Regions from separate parts of the Ectothiorhodospira sp. BSL-9 genome, predicted to be linked through region 3. Evidence: riboswitches for the same ligand, from Rfam matches in the RefSeq annotation. Region 3 holds a riboswitch; each other region holds the start of a gene.
The links. A riboswitch is a leader RNA that binds a small molecule or an ion and turns the genes downstream of it on or off. The one in region 3 is predicted to bind cobalamin.
Positions count from the first base shown of each region.

Region 1: linked by a shared signal. The riboswitch ahead of cobW (cobalamin biosynthesis protein CobW) and the one ahead of bluB (5,6-dimethylbenzimidazole synthase) in region 3 are both predicted to bind cobalamin.
Region 2: linked by a shared signal. The riboswitch ahead of ECTOBSL9_RS00195 (TonB-dependent receptor domain-containing protein) and the one ahead of bluB (5,6-dimethylbenzimidazole synthase) in region 3 are both predicted to bind cobalamin.

Region 1 is NZ_CP011994.1:2,540,466-2,545,280, reverse strand. Features, by position in the region: gene cobN (cobaltochelatase subunit CobN) at 1-1,289, opposite strand, end outside; gene cobW (cobalamin biosynthesis protein CobW) at 1,289-2,371, opposite strand; cobalamin riboswitch at 2,491-2,733, opposite strand; gene ECTOBSL9_RS11795 (cryptochrome/photolyase family protein) at 2,790-4,316, opposite strand; gene ECTOBSL9_RS16645 (DUF2256 domain-containing protein) at 4,313-4,477, opposite strand; gene ECTOBSL9_RS11790 (fused MFS/spermidine synthase) at 4,675-4,815, shown strand, end outside.
Region 2 is NZ_CP011994.1:37,136-41,950, reverse strand. Features, by position in the region: gene ECTOBSL9_RS00210 (ABC transporter ATP-binding protein) at 1-145, opposite strand, end outside; gene ECTOBSL9_RS00205 (iron ABC transporter permease) at 151-1,119, opposite strand; gene ECTOBSL9_RS00200 (cobalamin-binding protein) at 1,116-2,066, opposite strand; cobalamin riboswitch at 2,290-2,544, shown strand; gene ECTOBSL9_RS00195 (TonB-dependent receptor domain-containing protein) at 2,707-4,536, shown strand; partial or broken gene ECTOBSL9_RS00190 (cobyrinate a,c-diamide synthase) at 4,650-4,815, shown strand, end outside.
Region 3 is NZ_CP011994.1:3,309,056-3,313,870, reverse strand. Features, by position in the region: gene ECTOBSL9_RS15130 (DUF2235 domain-containing protein) at 1-878, opposite strand, end outside; gene bluB (5,6-dimethylbenzimidazole synthase) at 1,030-1,782, opposite strand; cobalamin riboswitch at 1,831-2,033, opposite strand; gene ECTOBSL9_RS15120 (ATP-binding cassette domain-containing protein) at 2,080-2,721, shown strand; gene fetB (iron export ABC transporter permease subunit FetB) at 2,724-3,515, shown strand; gene ECTOBSL9_RS15110 (MFS transporter) at 3,548-4,729, opposite strand; gene ECTOBSL9_RS15105 (TetR/AcrR family transcriptional regulator) at 4,726-4,815, opposite strand, start outside.

The sequences.
Region 1 (4,815 bases), 770 kb from region 3:
ATACCCTCCACGCCATAGCCCTCGCCCTGCAGGCGCCGCAGGATACCGATCACCGACGCGGGGGTGTCCAGCCCCACGCCATTACCCAGGCGGCCCTCACGGGTGGGGTAGTTGGCCAGGATCAGGGCCAGGCGCTTGTCCCCATTGGCGGTGCTGCGCAGCCGGCACCAGCGCTCGGCCAGGGTGGCCACAAACTCGATCCGCTCGGCATGGGGCTGATAGTGCACCACATCGGTCTGGGTGTGCGGGCAGCGTCGTTCCAGCCCCTTGAAGCTCACCGCCCGGGAAATCACATGGCCATCCATCTCCGGCAGGGCCACCTGCATGGCGATGTCCCGGGGTTGCAACCCATGCACATCCTGCCGCCAGTTGTCTTCGTTGCCTCCAGAGAGGATCACCTGCAGCACGGGCCGGTCGTCCGCCAGGGCCTGTTCGCCGTCCGCGCCCTGGGCCCGGGAGAAGGCGGTGGCATTCATGATCAGCGCCACGCCCTGCTCCCGGCACAGGCGACGCACCATCTCCAGGCAGGGCGGGTCCTTCAGGGAGACCAGGGCCATGGGCAGGGGGTTGAGGCCCCGGCTCAGCAGGGCCTGACACAGGGCATCGAACACGGCAGTGTTGCCCGCCTGCAGGTGCGAGCGATAAAACAGGATGGCCACCACCGGCGCCCCCGCATGCCAGCGCGCCTGCCAGGCCGATACCGTGCCCACATCCTGTTCAGGGTGATAGACGCCAATAGGGGGCAGCGGTCGGGGCGGCGGCGGCTCCAGCGGCAGGTCAAAGAAGGTGGCGCCCAGAAAGTCGTAAAAGGCACGAATGTTGGCAGGCCCGCCCTCGCGCAGATAGCGCCAGAGTGTGCGGCAGACGCCTGGCTCCACCGTGCTCTTCATGAGCAGATTGCCATCCTCGGTGTTATCCCCGGAAAACATCACCAGCGGGATGCCCTTGCGTCGGCACAGGGCCCACACCTGCTCCGTGCCATAGGGCCAGTAGGATTCGCCGCCCAGGTGATCAATGATGATCAGGCGAGCCTTTTGCAGCACTTCGTCCAGGTACAGGTCCACCGAAGCGGGTTGCCCCAGATGCAGCAGGTTGGCCAGGCGGACCGAAGGATAGGCGCCCCCTGCTCCTTTGTCGGGCTCGCGGGCCTGCGGGCATTGGGCCGCCAGCAGGGCCAGGGTGGTGTCCGCGGCACTGAGGATGACAATATCGGCAGGCGTCTGATCCAGACGCGTGATCACCGACTCGTCATCGACGAACCCGCCGGGTTGTGCCGCCAGCAGATGCATCAGGCAGTCGCTGTCAGGGCGGCCGGTTGCAGGGCCTGCTCCAGGGCATCGGCCGAGAGATCCTGACCGATCAGCACCAGGCGGGTACTGCGGTCCTCCTGAGCCCCCCAGGGGCGGTCGAAATAGCTGTCAAATCGACTCCCCACCCCGTGCACCACAAGGCGCATGCGCTTCTCCGGCAAGGCCGCGAAACCCTTCACGCGGAAGATGCGATGATCCCGCACCAGTTGCTGCAATTGTTCCATTAGCCTGTCTCGATCCACCTGCGGCAGCCTCACCACCACAGAGTCGAACGGGTCGTGGTCATGATCGTGGTGATGATCCCCGTCCCCATGGGCGTGGTCGTGATGCCCGGCACGCAGGTGGATATGCGCTTCCGATGCACTGCCCAGGCCCATCATCAGCGCCGGATCCACCCGGCCATGGTCGCTGGAGACGATCTTTACCTGGGGTGGGATCTCACTGCGAACCAGTTCCACCACCCGTTCCACCGCCGCTACGTCCACCCGATCGGTCTTGCTCAGCACGACGATATCGGCCGCCGACAACTGATCTTCAAAGAGCTCATGAAGGGTGGAGGCATGATCCAGATTCGGGTCCGAGCGGCGTTGCCGATCCACTGCCTCGGGGTTGGCGGCGAACTGTCCCTGGGCGGTGGCGGGCACGTCCACCACGGTAACCACGGCATCCACGGTGCAACCGGTCTTGATCTCCGGCCAGTTGAAGGCCTGCACCAGGGGTTTGGGCAGCGCCAGCCCGGAGGTCTCGATGAGGATGTGATCGATCTCGTCCCGCCGTTCCATCAGGGCCTTCATCACCGGATAGAAGGCCTCCTGCACGGTACAGCACAGGCACCCGTTGGCCAGTTCATAAAGGGTACCGGCGTCCTCTCCCGACTCATCACAGCCGATGCCGCAACCCTTGAGGATCTCGCCATCCATGCCCAGCTCACCAAACTCGTTGACGATCACGGCAATGCGCCGCCCCTGGGCATTCTCCAGGAGATGGCGTAACAGGGTGGTCTTGCCACTGCCCAGAAAGCCGGTGACGATGGTGGCAGGGATTCTTGATCTGGATGTCATGAAAATGCTCGCTCGCGCGCCGCCCGCGCATCGATGGGATGGATGCGCCACAAGGGCGGTACGTGCCACGGAGGAGAGGTCAGGCGCGGTGCGGCTCCACCCGGCACGCCGCACCCCGCGGCACCTGGTCTTCAACAGGCCGGTCTCCGGGCTTGTGGTGGGCCTTCAACATGGGGGGCTGCCTTCCCATGAGATCCGCCCTGGGGACGGGGTCTCACAGTGGCCTGGGTTCTCCACGTTCACCACTTACCGTTGCGGGGGCAGCGCCGGAGTGATCGCCTGAGCGATGTCACCGGCTTCCCGTTTCAACCCGATGGATGGGCCGTCGAGGCCCGCGGGTCACCTGCGGAAGTTTTAAGATAACCGCACAAATGTAGCAGGCATCCGCCGTGGGCTCAAATTGAGGGGGAACACGTGATCACAGATCATCCAGTCGTTCGAGTAGATGGCGGGCGTGTTTCAGGGTGGCCTTGCGCTCGGCTTCATCCATGCGTTGCCAGGCGCGATAAGGCATGGTCATGCGCGGGTTGCCGGCAAAATCCGCCTCATGGCGGAGCATGAAATCCCAGTAGAGCGAATTGAACGGGCAGGCATCGGCGCCGTGGCGGCGGGTGGCGGCATACCGGCACCCCTTGCAGTAGTCGGACTGGCGCTTGATATAGCTGGCCGAAGCGGCGTAGGGCTTGCTCGCCACCAGCCCACCGTCGGCATACTGGCTCATGCCACGGGTATTGGGCATCTCCACCCATTCGAAGGCATCGATGTAGATCCCCAGGTACCAGGCGTCCACCGTGTCCGGGTCACATCCTGCCAGCAGGGCAAAATTGCCGGTGATCATCAGGCGCTGGATGTGGTGCGCATACGCCAGTTGCAGTGACTGGCCGATGGCATGGCGCAGGCAGGCCATCTGGGTCTCGCCGGTCCAGTACCAGCGGGGCAAGGGCCGGTGGGCATCCAGGGCGTTGGTCTGCGCGTAGTGTGGCATGCGCCCCCAGTACACGCCGCGGACGTATTCGCGCCAACCCAGTATCTGGCGCACGAATCCCTCGCAGGCAGCGATGTCCACCTCACCCGCCTCGAAGGCCTGAATCGCCGCATCAATCACCTCCCGCGGATGCAGCATCTTGATATTCAGCGCAAAGGACAGCCCCGAATGGAACAGCAGTGGCTCCTGAGTGCTCATCGCGTCCTGAAAGCGGCCAAAATGCGGCAGGACCTGGTTGACGAACACCGCCAGTCCCTCGCGGGCTTGCGCCCGGGACAGCGGCCAGGGCAGCGCATGCGCGTTGGGCTCCCCGAAGGTGCGTACCCCGGCAGCGGCGATCTCTTCCCATAGCGCTGAGACATCCGTGGGCACCCACGGCCAGGCCGGAGCCGGCGGCTCTCCAGGCCAGCGGGCCCGGTTATCCGCATCGTAGTTCCAGCGCCCGCCCACCGGCTTGTGGTTGTCGTCGAGCAGCAGGCCATGGCGACGACGCATGTCGCGATAGAAATACTCCAGGCGCGGAACCCGCTCGCTGAAAGCCTGAGCCAGGTCATCCCGGTCCCGCAGAAAATGTGCCGAATCCACCACAGTGGCTGGCAGGTCGAGCCGGGCTGAGGCCTCATCAAGCAGCCGTTCCACGCGCCATTCATCCGCCTCCATGCGCTCGAACCGGGTCGCCTTGTAACGCGCGGCCAACTGCACAAGATTGGCGGCAAAATCCTGCTGGTTGTCAGGGTCGCCGATACGCAGGTAGTGAACACGGTGACCGGCAGCCCGCAGCGCCTCGGCAAAGCCCCGCATCGCCGCAAAGATGGCCAGCACCTTTTGGGCGTGGTGGACCACGTAATCGGTCTCGCTGCGAATTTCCATCATCACCACAACACAACCGGGATCTGGCTGGCGAAACCAGGGGTGTGAGGCGTTCAGTTGATCACCCAGCACCAGGCGCAACGTGGTCATGTGGGCCCCCTCCCGGCCCCCACCGAGCCCCGTTGGCGACGACAGCGCTCGGAACAATAGCGCACCTCATGCCAGACGCGGGCCCACTTGCGCCGCCAGGCGAACGGACGGCCGCAGACTGCGCAGGTTTTTGTAGGCAGGTTGGGTTTGGCGTGGCTCATCCGATGCCCCGGCTCCGATCCGTAAGAAAATGACCTGGCAAGGCCTCCGGCAGGCGTTCCGAAGCACTCAATGGTGATCTCGAGTGTATCCGAGTGCCTGATGTGAACCAATCACACCCCGTGTTCGGCTTCACCTGAACGGCATTATCTAATAACATAAAGGATTGATTATCATTCACTTCACCGGGATACTCCCCATGGTGTCAACACCGCTTCGCTGGGCCATCGCTGCCCTGTTTTTTCTTTCGGGCTTTGCCGCGCTGGTCTATCAGGTGCTGTGGGTTCGGGAACTGGGTTTGCTGTTTGGCAGCACCGCACAGGCGGCGGCGCTGGCCATC
Region 2 (4,815 bases), 280 kb from region 3:
CCCCGTTGGGGCCTAGCACACCCCAGCATTCTCCGGCGCGCACACCCAGGTTGAGAGGCGCGCTGTCGGGGCGACCGGGGATGTCGACGATGAGATCGACCAGTTCCAGCAGGGGAGGGGAGGATGATGGGGGGACGGATTCCATGGGCGTTACCTGCTTCGATGCAGCAAATACAGGAACACCGGCACCCCCAGCATTGCCGTGATCACCCCCACCGGCAACTGCTGTGGTGCGATGATCGTGCGCGCCAGGGTGTCCGCCAGGGTGAGCAGGATGCCCCCCGCCAGGGCCGAGGCCGGCAGGATGATGCGCTGGTCGTTGCCCAGCACCAGACGCAGCATATGAGGCACCACCAGGCCCACAAAGCCGATGCTGCCCGCCACCGTCACGGCGGTTGCGGTCACCAAGGCGGCAACAATGTAGATGGTCCACTCCAGTGGCCGCACCGCCACTCCCAGCGCTGCGGCCTGCATGGGCCCTCGGGCCAGCACGTTGAGGCTGCGCCCCAGGGGCATGGCGGCCAGCACCACCAGTACCAGCACGGTCCAGGCGGGCCAGATGCTGTGGGCGTGGGACAGGTCACCCATTAACCAGTACAGCATTCCAGGGAGTTCCTCCGTGGGGCTGACCGCCAGCATGAAACTGATGAAGGCTCCCCAGCCGGCTGCCACCACCACGCCGGTGAGCAGCAGGCGGGTGGGCGTCCAGCTACCGGTGCCATGGGCCAGGCCGAAGACGATCAGGGTGGAGATCATGGCGCCGATAAAGGCCGATCCGGAGACCACCACGGTGCCCAGGCCCGCCAGCATGGCCAGCAGGGCGCCCACCGCCGCCCCGCCCGACAGGCCCAGTACGTAGGGGTCGGCCAGTGGGTTGCGCAACAGCACCTGCATCAAGGCGCCGGCCACTGCCAGCAGTCCACCCGTGGCAAAGGCGGCCAGGGTACGGGGCAGGCGCAACTCCAGGATCAGGGTGCGATGCAGGGGCTCGCCGCCGCCGGTGAGTACCGCCAGGGTCTCGGCAGGGGTGAGCGGCACGCTGCCCACGGCCACGGCCGTCATCACGGCGGCCAGCGAGCCACCCAGCAGGATGGCCAGGATGAACGCCAGGCGCGTCACTCATCGCCCTCCGGGCGACGTTCGCGGGCGGTTTCCAGAAAATCGCAGATCATCCGGGTGCCTTCCAGGATGCGCGGCGTGGGGCGCTGGATCAGGGACGGGGGGATGAAAAAGAGATTATCCCGCTGCACGGCGGTCATGTCGGACCAGCGGCGCCAGTCTTCCACCCATTGTGGGTTGTCCTCGCCCATGCCGCCGCCGATGATGGTTTCGGGATTGGCGGCGAGGACGACCTCGCGATCCAGGCGCGGCACCTGGGTATCCAGGTGGCCGAAGATGTTCTCGCCGCCGCAGAGGCGGATGGCCTGGGAAATGAGGTGTTCATCGTTGAGGCTCATCAGGGGGCGATCCCATACCTGGTAGAAGACGCTCACAGGGGGCTGCTCGCCGTATCGCTCTTCAAGTTCGGCCAGGGTGTGGCGTACGTGGGTTCCCGCTTCTTGACCGCCACTGGCGTGACCCGTGAGGTGTCCCAGGCGTTCCAGGCCGGAGGCCAGTTGTTCGAAGGTTTGCGGGTTGCTGAAGTAGAGGGGATAGCCCAGGGCTTCCAGGCGTTCCAGTTGTGCCCGCACGTTGCCGCTCTCCCAGGCCACCACCAGGTCCGGTTGCAGGGCGAGGATGGATTCCAGGTCCAGTTGCTTGTAGCTGCCCACCCGGGGGATGTCTTCGGCGGCTTCGGGGTAATCGCTGTAGTTGACGGCCCCAACGATCTGGTCGCCGGCGCCCAGGGCAAACAGGTTTTCGGTGATGTGCGGGGCCAGGCTGATGATGCGTTTGGCAGGCGCCTCAAGGCGCACCTCACGGCCCTTGTCGTCGGTGACCGTCACGGGCTCTGCGCCAGCGTTCGTGGTTACTGAGGCGGTGACAAGGAGGACGCAAACGGCGGCGATATGTGCCCATTTGTCGTGAAATGGCGGGGTATGGCTTATGCGGTGAGGGTGTCTCATGGTGTTGGGGTCGGGCGCTTGAAAGGAGGGCATCATAACAGCGATGCGGGTGCTGGCCACCTGCATGATCCTCCGGGCCCATCGGTATCCAACCCTGCCAGCACCCACTTCCCGTGGGAGCGGCCCTTGGCCGCGAATGGGCGCGCCTCAGGCGCATGGATGTCCATCTGCCCTGACAGTAATCCCTGCGGCTCACATTGGAATATCCACAATCGTTTGCGTATGATACCGCCTCGCTTCAGGTGCCAGACGATTGACATCCGTCTGGTGAAACGGGAAGCCGGTATGTCTGCCAGATTCTGCAGACCAGTCCGGCGCTGCCCCCGCAACGGTAGGCGAGACGAGGGTTTCTGCATGTCACCGCAGCAACCCCGGCAAGGCGTGAAGCCACTGCGCGCAAGCGTGGGAAGGTGCCTTGACCCGGTCAAAGATGACCCGTCCGCGAGCCCGGAGACCGGCCTGATGCGTTTACGCGGCATTGCGGAGGGCTTTGCGCGGCTCGTCTTCTCGGGTCTCATTCCGGTGGATCTGGCTTTCCGGTGCGCCACGCACCGATGGGCCTGATCGATCCGCTGCTCTCCTCGTGCCGCATCCTGGCCCATGACAGGTGCGCGGGCGGCGCACCGGAGAGTACACACACATGCAAACCCGATCCTTCCTGCCGGCAGCCGTTCTGCTGGCCATCCCTTCCCTTGTCAGCGCCCAGGAACAGGTGGCCCAACTGGACCCCATCCTGGTCACCCCCACCCGCACAGCCCAAACCACCGACCAGACCCTGGCCTCCGTCACCGTGATCGACCGCGAGGAGATCGAGCGGCTGCAGCCGAAGGAGTTTGCCGATCTGCTGAAAGGAAGGGCTGGTATCGGATTGAGCCAGAATGGACCTTTTGGAAAAAACACTAGTCTGTTTATGCGTGGCACTGAATCTGATCACACTCTGTTGCTTGTAGACGGAGTCCGGCTGGGTTCGGCAACCACTGGACAGGCTGCTTGGCAATTTCTCTCCCCTTCAGAAATTGAACGCATTGAGATTGTGAGGGGCCCCCGAACCAGTTTGTATGGAGCTGATGCGATTGGTGGTGTTATCCAGATCTTCACGCGTGATGGCCAAGGTCCGGCACGGGTGCGAGCGCGGTTAGGTGTAGGATCTTTTGGTAGCGCGGAACTGGGATTTGGCGTCGGTGGCTCAAATGAAACCACTCGTTACGATCTTTCCGCTGGTTACTTTCAGACCGACGGGATCAATGTGCGGGACGATATCGGTAATAGCGATCGAGATGGTTATGATAATTTTACAATTTCAGGGAGTGTGATACATCAATTAACCGATGATACCGAGGTCTTTGCGAGACTCTTACATTCCCAAGGCGAAACAGATTATGATCGGGGCTCTCCTGCTAGAGACTGGTCTGAATTCGCTCAGTATGTTTCTCAGGTGGGGATGCGTAGCCAAGTAAATGAAGCTTGGTTTACCCAGTTTAGTGTGGGCTATAGCCGAGATGATGGAAAGAACTATGAAGATGGGCTTTTTTCATCCCGCTTCGATACTGAGCGCTATCAATTGGGCTGGCAGAATGATCTGGCGCTCGGTACATCCTTGCTGACCCTGGGGATTGATTTCCTTCAAGATCGGGTTACTGGAACCGGAGATTTCGACAGAAGCAGCCGAGATAATTGGGGTGGATATATACAAATGCAAACGGATCTGGGTAGGCATTCTGTGTCCGGAAGTTTGCGTCTTGACGATAACGAAGCGTTCGATTCTGAGACTACGGGACAGATCGCTTGGGGTTATCAGTTCACTGAGGAGGTGCGCTCTTGGGTCAGCTTTGGGACCGCCTTCAAGGCTCCAACATTCAACGAGTTGTATTTTCCGTTTACGGTATATCAAGGTGGTTTCAGTTATTCCGGCAATTCAGAGCTTGAGCCAGAGAAGTCAGAAACCTACGAAGTTGGTCTTCGGTATGATGCGGGGCCACGCTTCTTGTCCGCGACCTTGTTTGAGAGTCAAATCGATAATTTGATTATCAACACGGGTTTTGACCCCATGCGTCCAGAGAATGTCCGAGAAGCCCGGATTCGGGGCTTGGAGTTGGAGGGTGGTTTGCGTCAAGGAGGCTGGATGGCGAGTGCCGCCTACACTCATTTGCAGCCCGAGGATCGGGACAGCGGCACCCAGTTACAACGCCGTTCTCGTAATACGCTCCGTTTAGATGTTGATCGTGAATTATCAGTCTTTACTGTAGGCGGTACGCTGTTGGTTGAAGGTGGCCGCTACGATCAGCAAGGTGAGCAGAATCGCGTAGGTGGTTATGAGGTACTGGGTCTCCGGGCATCTTATGCCATGACTGAAGAATGGACCTTGCGTGCAAAGGTGGATAATGTCTTTGACCGGGAGTACGAAGTAGTTCGCGACTACAACCAACCCGGCCGCGCCTTCTTCGTCACGTTAAACTACCAGCAACAGTGACCTCCGCCGCCCCTCATCCCCGGCCCTTCTCCCCCGAGGGGAGAAGGGAGTTGGTGGAGTTTCCCCTCAAGGGGTTGGGGTGAGGGTGACGATGTGAATCCACGAGGCCGACCATGACCACTCACCATTGCCCAGCCCTGCTCATCACCGCCACCGCCTCCGGTCAGGGCAAGACCACGGTGACGGCGGCGCTGGCGCGCTACCATCGCAACCAGGGGCGGCGGGTGCGGGTGTTCAAGGCGGGGCCGGACTTTCTCGACCCGATGATCCATCAGCAGG
Region 3 (4,815 bases):
TTGGGAGAGAGGCACTCCTCGATCATGCTCTCCTCGATGTGCAACCCCAGGGCCTGGGCCTCGCGCAGCATCCACAGGAAAGGGACATCGGCCAGGGCCTTGTTGTCGTAGCCGCCGCCCACATCCGAATGGACGCCGGGGAACCAGGCCTGTACCACCTGCTGATCCACCCGGCTGCCATCAAAGCGCCGTGCCTGGGGCGGGGTGGACGCATCCCCGTCCGCTAACGTCCACAGGGTGGGCTTGAAAGGGCCGCGCTGCTCATCAATGGCCAGGGCATGAAAGGCATTCTCCACCAGTGGGCCCAGCGTGGTGTCATGAAAGTTGACCCGTCGTCCCCCCTGGGCAAAGGAGGCCAGCGCCGGGATGGGCACACCCAGGGCGCCCACCGTGTCGAAAACACCCAGCATGCGCACGCTCAGGGTTTCCTCCGGATGACGCCGGATGCGCTGGAGTTGGCGATGCTGGCGGCTTTGTGGGCGCCGCTCCGGTGGCACGCGGTAGTAATTCATGGCCAGATCCGTCTCGCCCTGATGCTCCCGGCAGAATAGCCCGGAGGTGCCGATCATCCCGCACAGGGACCGCGCCGTGTAGGCACCCCGGGAAAACCCGAAACAGAAGATCTCGTCGCCAGGTTCGTAGTGCTCCACCAGCCAGTTATAAGCCCGTTGCAGGTTTTCATTGAGCCCGAAGCCAAAGGCCCCGCCGCGAAACCGGGTCCACCGGGACGAGCCGACCCCGGATACGTAGTGCTTCAGTTGGTAAGCATCGTTGGCGGGCTCCTCGGGGATCATCCCGAAGAGTCGGAAGATGTGGGTCTGAGTCTCTTCCTTGGCCCAGGTGCCGTCACAGCAGACCACGAGGCGTTTTCTTGTCATTGGGTTCATCCCCATGCGGTTGGGCCCAAGCGGCCACTACCATGAGCGTAGCAGGGGATTCACGATCGGTAAGGCCCTGCACGGGCCGAATGCCGTCGGCGCCCGCAGGGGCGCCGACGGAGAAGGGCGCAGGGTGCGCGGGAGCCCGGGTCTAAAGCGGCACTTCGGAGCGGCTCGCCCTGGCCTGGCATGCCTGAACGGCCTTGACCAGTTCGTCGTCCTCGGCAGGGGTGTGCCCCCAGCCATCCATATGGATCAACTGCTCCAATGGCAACCGGGGGCGCCAGCCGGCGGCTTCCAGTTCGGGCTTGTCATGAAAGTGGCTGACCCGGCCAATGCACAAATAGGCCACGGGCACGATCTCATCGGGAAGATTCAGTACCTGGCGGATGTCCTCGGGCCGGAAGATGCTCACCCAGCCCACGCCCAACCCTTCGCTGCGTGCCGCCAGCCACAGGTTCTGCACGGCGCAGACCACGCTGTACAGGTCCATCCGGTGGTCGTGGGTGCGACCGATCACCACCGGGCCGGCGCGGTCCCGGTCGCAGGTGATGCACAGATTGATGGGTGCATCCAGGATGCCTTCCAGGCGCAGGCTGCGGTAGGTCTCCTGTTTTTCGCCCTCGAACATCCCTGCCGCCTCTTCGTTGGCACGGGTGAAGGCCTGATGGGCTCGATGCTTGATTTGTGGGTCCTTGACGACCACAAAGCTCCAGGGCTGCATGTAGCCCACCGAGGGTGCGAAGTGGGCTGCGGTGAGGATGCGCGCCAGCATGTCATCGGGCACCGGGTCGGGCAGGAACTGTCCCCGCACGTCCCGCCGGCAGAGCATGTTGCGATAGATGGCCTTGCGTTCGGCCTCGTTGAAGCGATGTTGATCAGGTGTTGAATCACCAGCCTGCATGTTGTTCCCCTTGTTCAAGCAGGTGGGACGGCAGCCCGGCCTTGCTGCCGTGCAAAGAAACTGTCGGGCCGGTCTTCTGACTCGGGTTCGTCCCGCGCAGACGCCTTCCCGCCCATGGCAGTGGCTTGATGTCTGCGCGATCCCCCTCACAGCGCTGGGCGCGTTGCGGACTCGGTGATCATCGATCGATCACCCCACCGCATTCCCGATTCTCCCGTGGATGAACGGGCACCCGACAGCGGGTTGATGAATTCTCCGGCGCAGTATAGCGGATCGTTCGTCCGGTATACTGCCGTGATGGATGCACCCACCTTCACTGCCACCGCTGACCCCTTGCTGAAACTGACGGGTTTGCAATCCGATCATGTGGGGCCGGTCGATCTGGAACTGGCGCCAGGGGAATTGTTGCTCATTGCCGGGCCCTCCGGCGCGGGCAAGTCGCTGCTACTCCGGGCCATTGCTGATCTGGACCCCCATCGTGGCCAGGTGTGGCTGGCCAACCAGCCGCGGGATACCATCCCTCCCGCCTCATGGCGGCGTCAGGTAGGGTATCTGCCGGCAGATCCCGTGTGGTGGGCGGACACCGTGGATGAGCATCTCACGGGGGTGCAGGACGACTGGCTGCAGCAGTTGGGATTTCCCCCGGATGTGCGCCAATGGGAGGTGGAACGCCTCTCCAGCGGCGAGCGTCAGCGCCTGGCGCTGGCAAGGATGCTGGGCAACGGCCCCCGGATGCTTCTCCTGGATGAGGCCACGGCCAATCTGGATCCGGAAAACACCCTGCGCATGGAAGCCCTGGTCATGGGGTATGTGACGGAACGGGGAGCCGGGGCCATCTGGGTCAGCCATGACCACGAGCAGCGCGACCGGCTCGGTGGCCGGTTGCTGATGATGGATCAGGGACGGCTGGCTGAACTGGCACGGCAATCGAGGTCCTGAGCATGGATGTGATCTATCTCTCTCCCTGGGATCTGAGTATTGCCGCTCTGCTGGTCATTGCCCTGGCGGTCCTGACAAGCCGCGTGGGCATGGGGCTTTCCCGAAGCCTGCTGGTGGCGGCCGCGCGCACGGTGATCCAGTTGCTGCTCATTGGCCTGGTGCTCACCACCCTGTTCGAACACGCGGCCCTGTACTGGGTGGCCCTCATGGCGCTGATCATGCTGCTGGTGGCGGGCCGCGAGGTCATGGCTCGCCAGGCGCGGCGTTTTCGGGGCTGGTGGGGATACGGCATTGGCACGCTGGCCATGTTCACCTCGGCCTTCACGGCCACCGTCCTGGCCCTCACGGTCATCATCAGTCCAGCTCCCTGGTGGGAGCCCCAGTACGCCATCCCCCTGCTGGGTATGCTGCTGGGTAACACCATGACGGGTATTGCTCTGGGGCTGGACCGTCTCACCACCACGGCCTGGCAACAGCGGCGCATCATCGAGGGGCGCCTGATCCTGGGGCAGACCTGGTCGGAGTCCATCCAGGATATCCGCCGCGATGCGGCCCGCAGTGGCCTCATGCCCATCATCAACGCCATGGCCGCCGCAGGCATTGTCAGTCTGCCGGGCATGATGACCGGTCAGATCCTCGCCGGCATACCGCCCATGGAGGCGGTGAAATACCAGATCCTGGTCATGTTCCTGATCACCGCCGGCACGGGTTTTGGCACCTTGGGCGCGATCTGGTTGGGGGCTCGGCGCCTGTTCGACGAACGCGAGCGCCTGCGACTGGACCGGCTGGCCTGAGCAGGGCTCATGCTGCGCAGGGGCCTGAATGTTCAAGGGCTTTGCCATGTCGTCGCGCCGCGTTCATTCAGTAACCACGAGAACAGCCAGGCGACAGCAAGCCCCACGATGGCGAAGAGCATGAAGGTGGCCACATGGCCTTGGGTGTCTACCATCCAGCCGGCCAAGGGGGAGCCGGCCACCTGGCCCAGGGACGTGGCGAGCAGCGGCATGACCGGACCGAGGGCGGGCGCCTGATCCATGATCTGGATGCTCCTCACCAGGTAGAAGCCGGTGAGGATCATGTATCCGGCGCCAAACAGGGCCGCAGATGACAGGGCGAGCGCGAAATTCCCGGGATCCAGGGCCAGCAGTCCGATCGCGGCCGCCATCACGGTGAGCCCGCCAGCATGGCTGAGCGCCGGCCCGAAGCGCGAAATGAGATCACCGGCGGTGAATCCCGCGATTCCGCCCAGCCCCACAGCCAGCCACATCCAGGCGGTCTGGCTGGACACCAGCCCGCCAGAAGTGATCACTGCGTCGGGGGCAAATACCCAGTAGACCGCGCTCACGGCTCCCATGGCGAAGGCCATGCCACTCAAGCGACCGATGGCAAGCCACTGCATCCAGTGTATGGGCGGGGAGGTGGGGTGAGTCCGCGAGGGTGAGGCGGGACGCTCATCCCGAGGCAGATAGACCAGGGCCGCCAGGACGCCCATGGCGGCCAGGGCGGCAAAGCCCACATAGGCGCTGCGCCAGGCCTCTGCCCAGATCAGGACGGCCGGCATGGCAAGGGCGATGCCCAGGCTGGTGCCCGCATTGATGGTGGCATTCACCCTGCCGCGAAGGTGGGAGGGCACCACGCGATGAACCGCTTGTGCCATGACCGGTGAGGACAACCCGGTGCTGATCCCGCAGATCAGCACACCCACAGCCAGAAATACCGCTGAAGGCGCCTGGGAAATCGTCAGCAGACCCAGCGTGGCGAGACCGGCAGCGGTGACCGCTCCGCGACGCACCCCAAGGCGGCGCGTGATCCAGGGGGCCACGACGATGGCGAAGGCAAAGCTTAAAAAGGGCAGGGAGCCGATCACGCCTGCCATGGTGGGTGTGATGGTCAGTTCCTGGCGCATTTCGGGCAAAAAAAGCCCGAACACGAAGCGAGCCAGGCCGTAGGTGATGGCGATGATGCCGCCACCGAGGGTTGCCATGCCGAGGGGGGATAAGGGTTTCATTCAGTCTTGCCTTGGGCCGCTGAGAGCAGGGTGTCGGTCATTGTTTGCGTATCCGCCAGGGCCGTTGGCGTGCCCAGCAGGGCGAC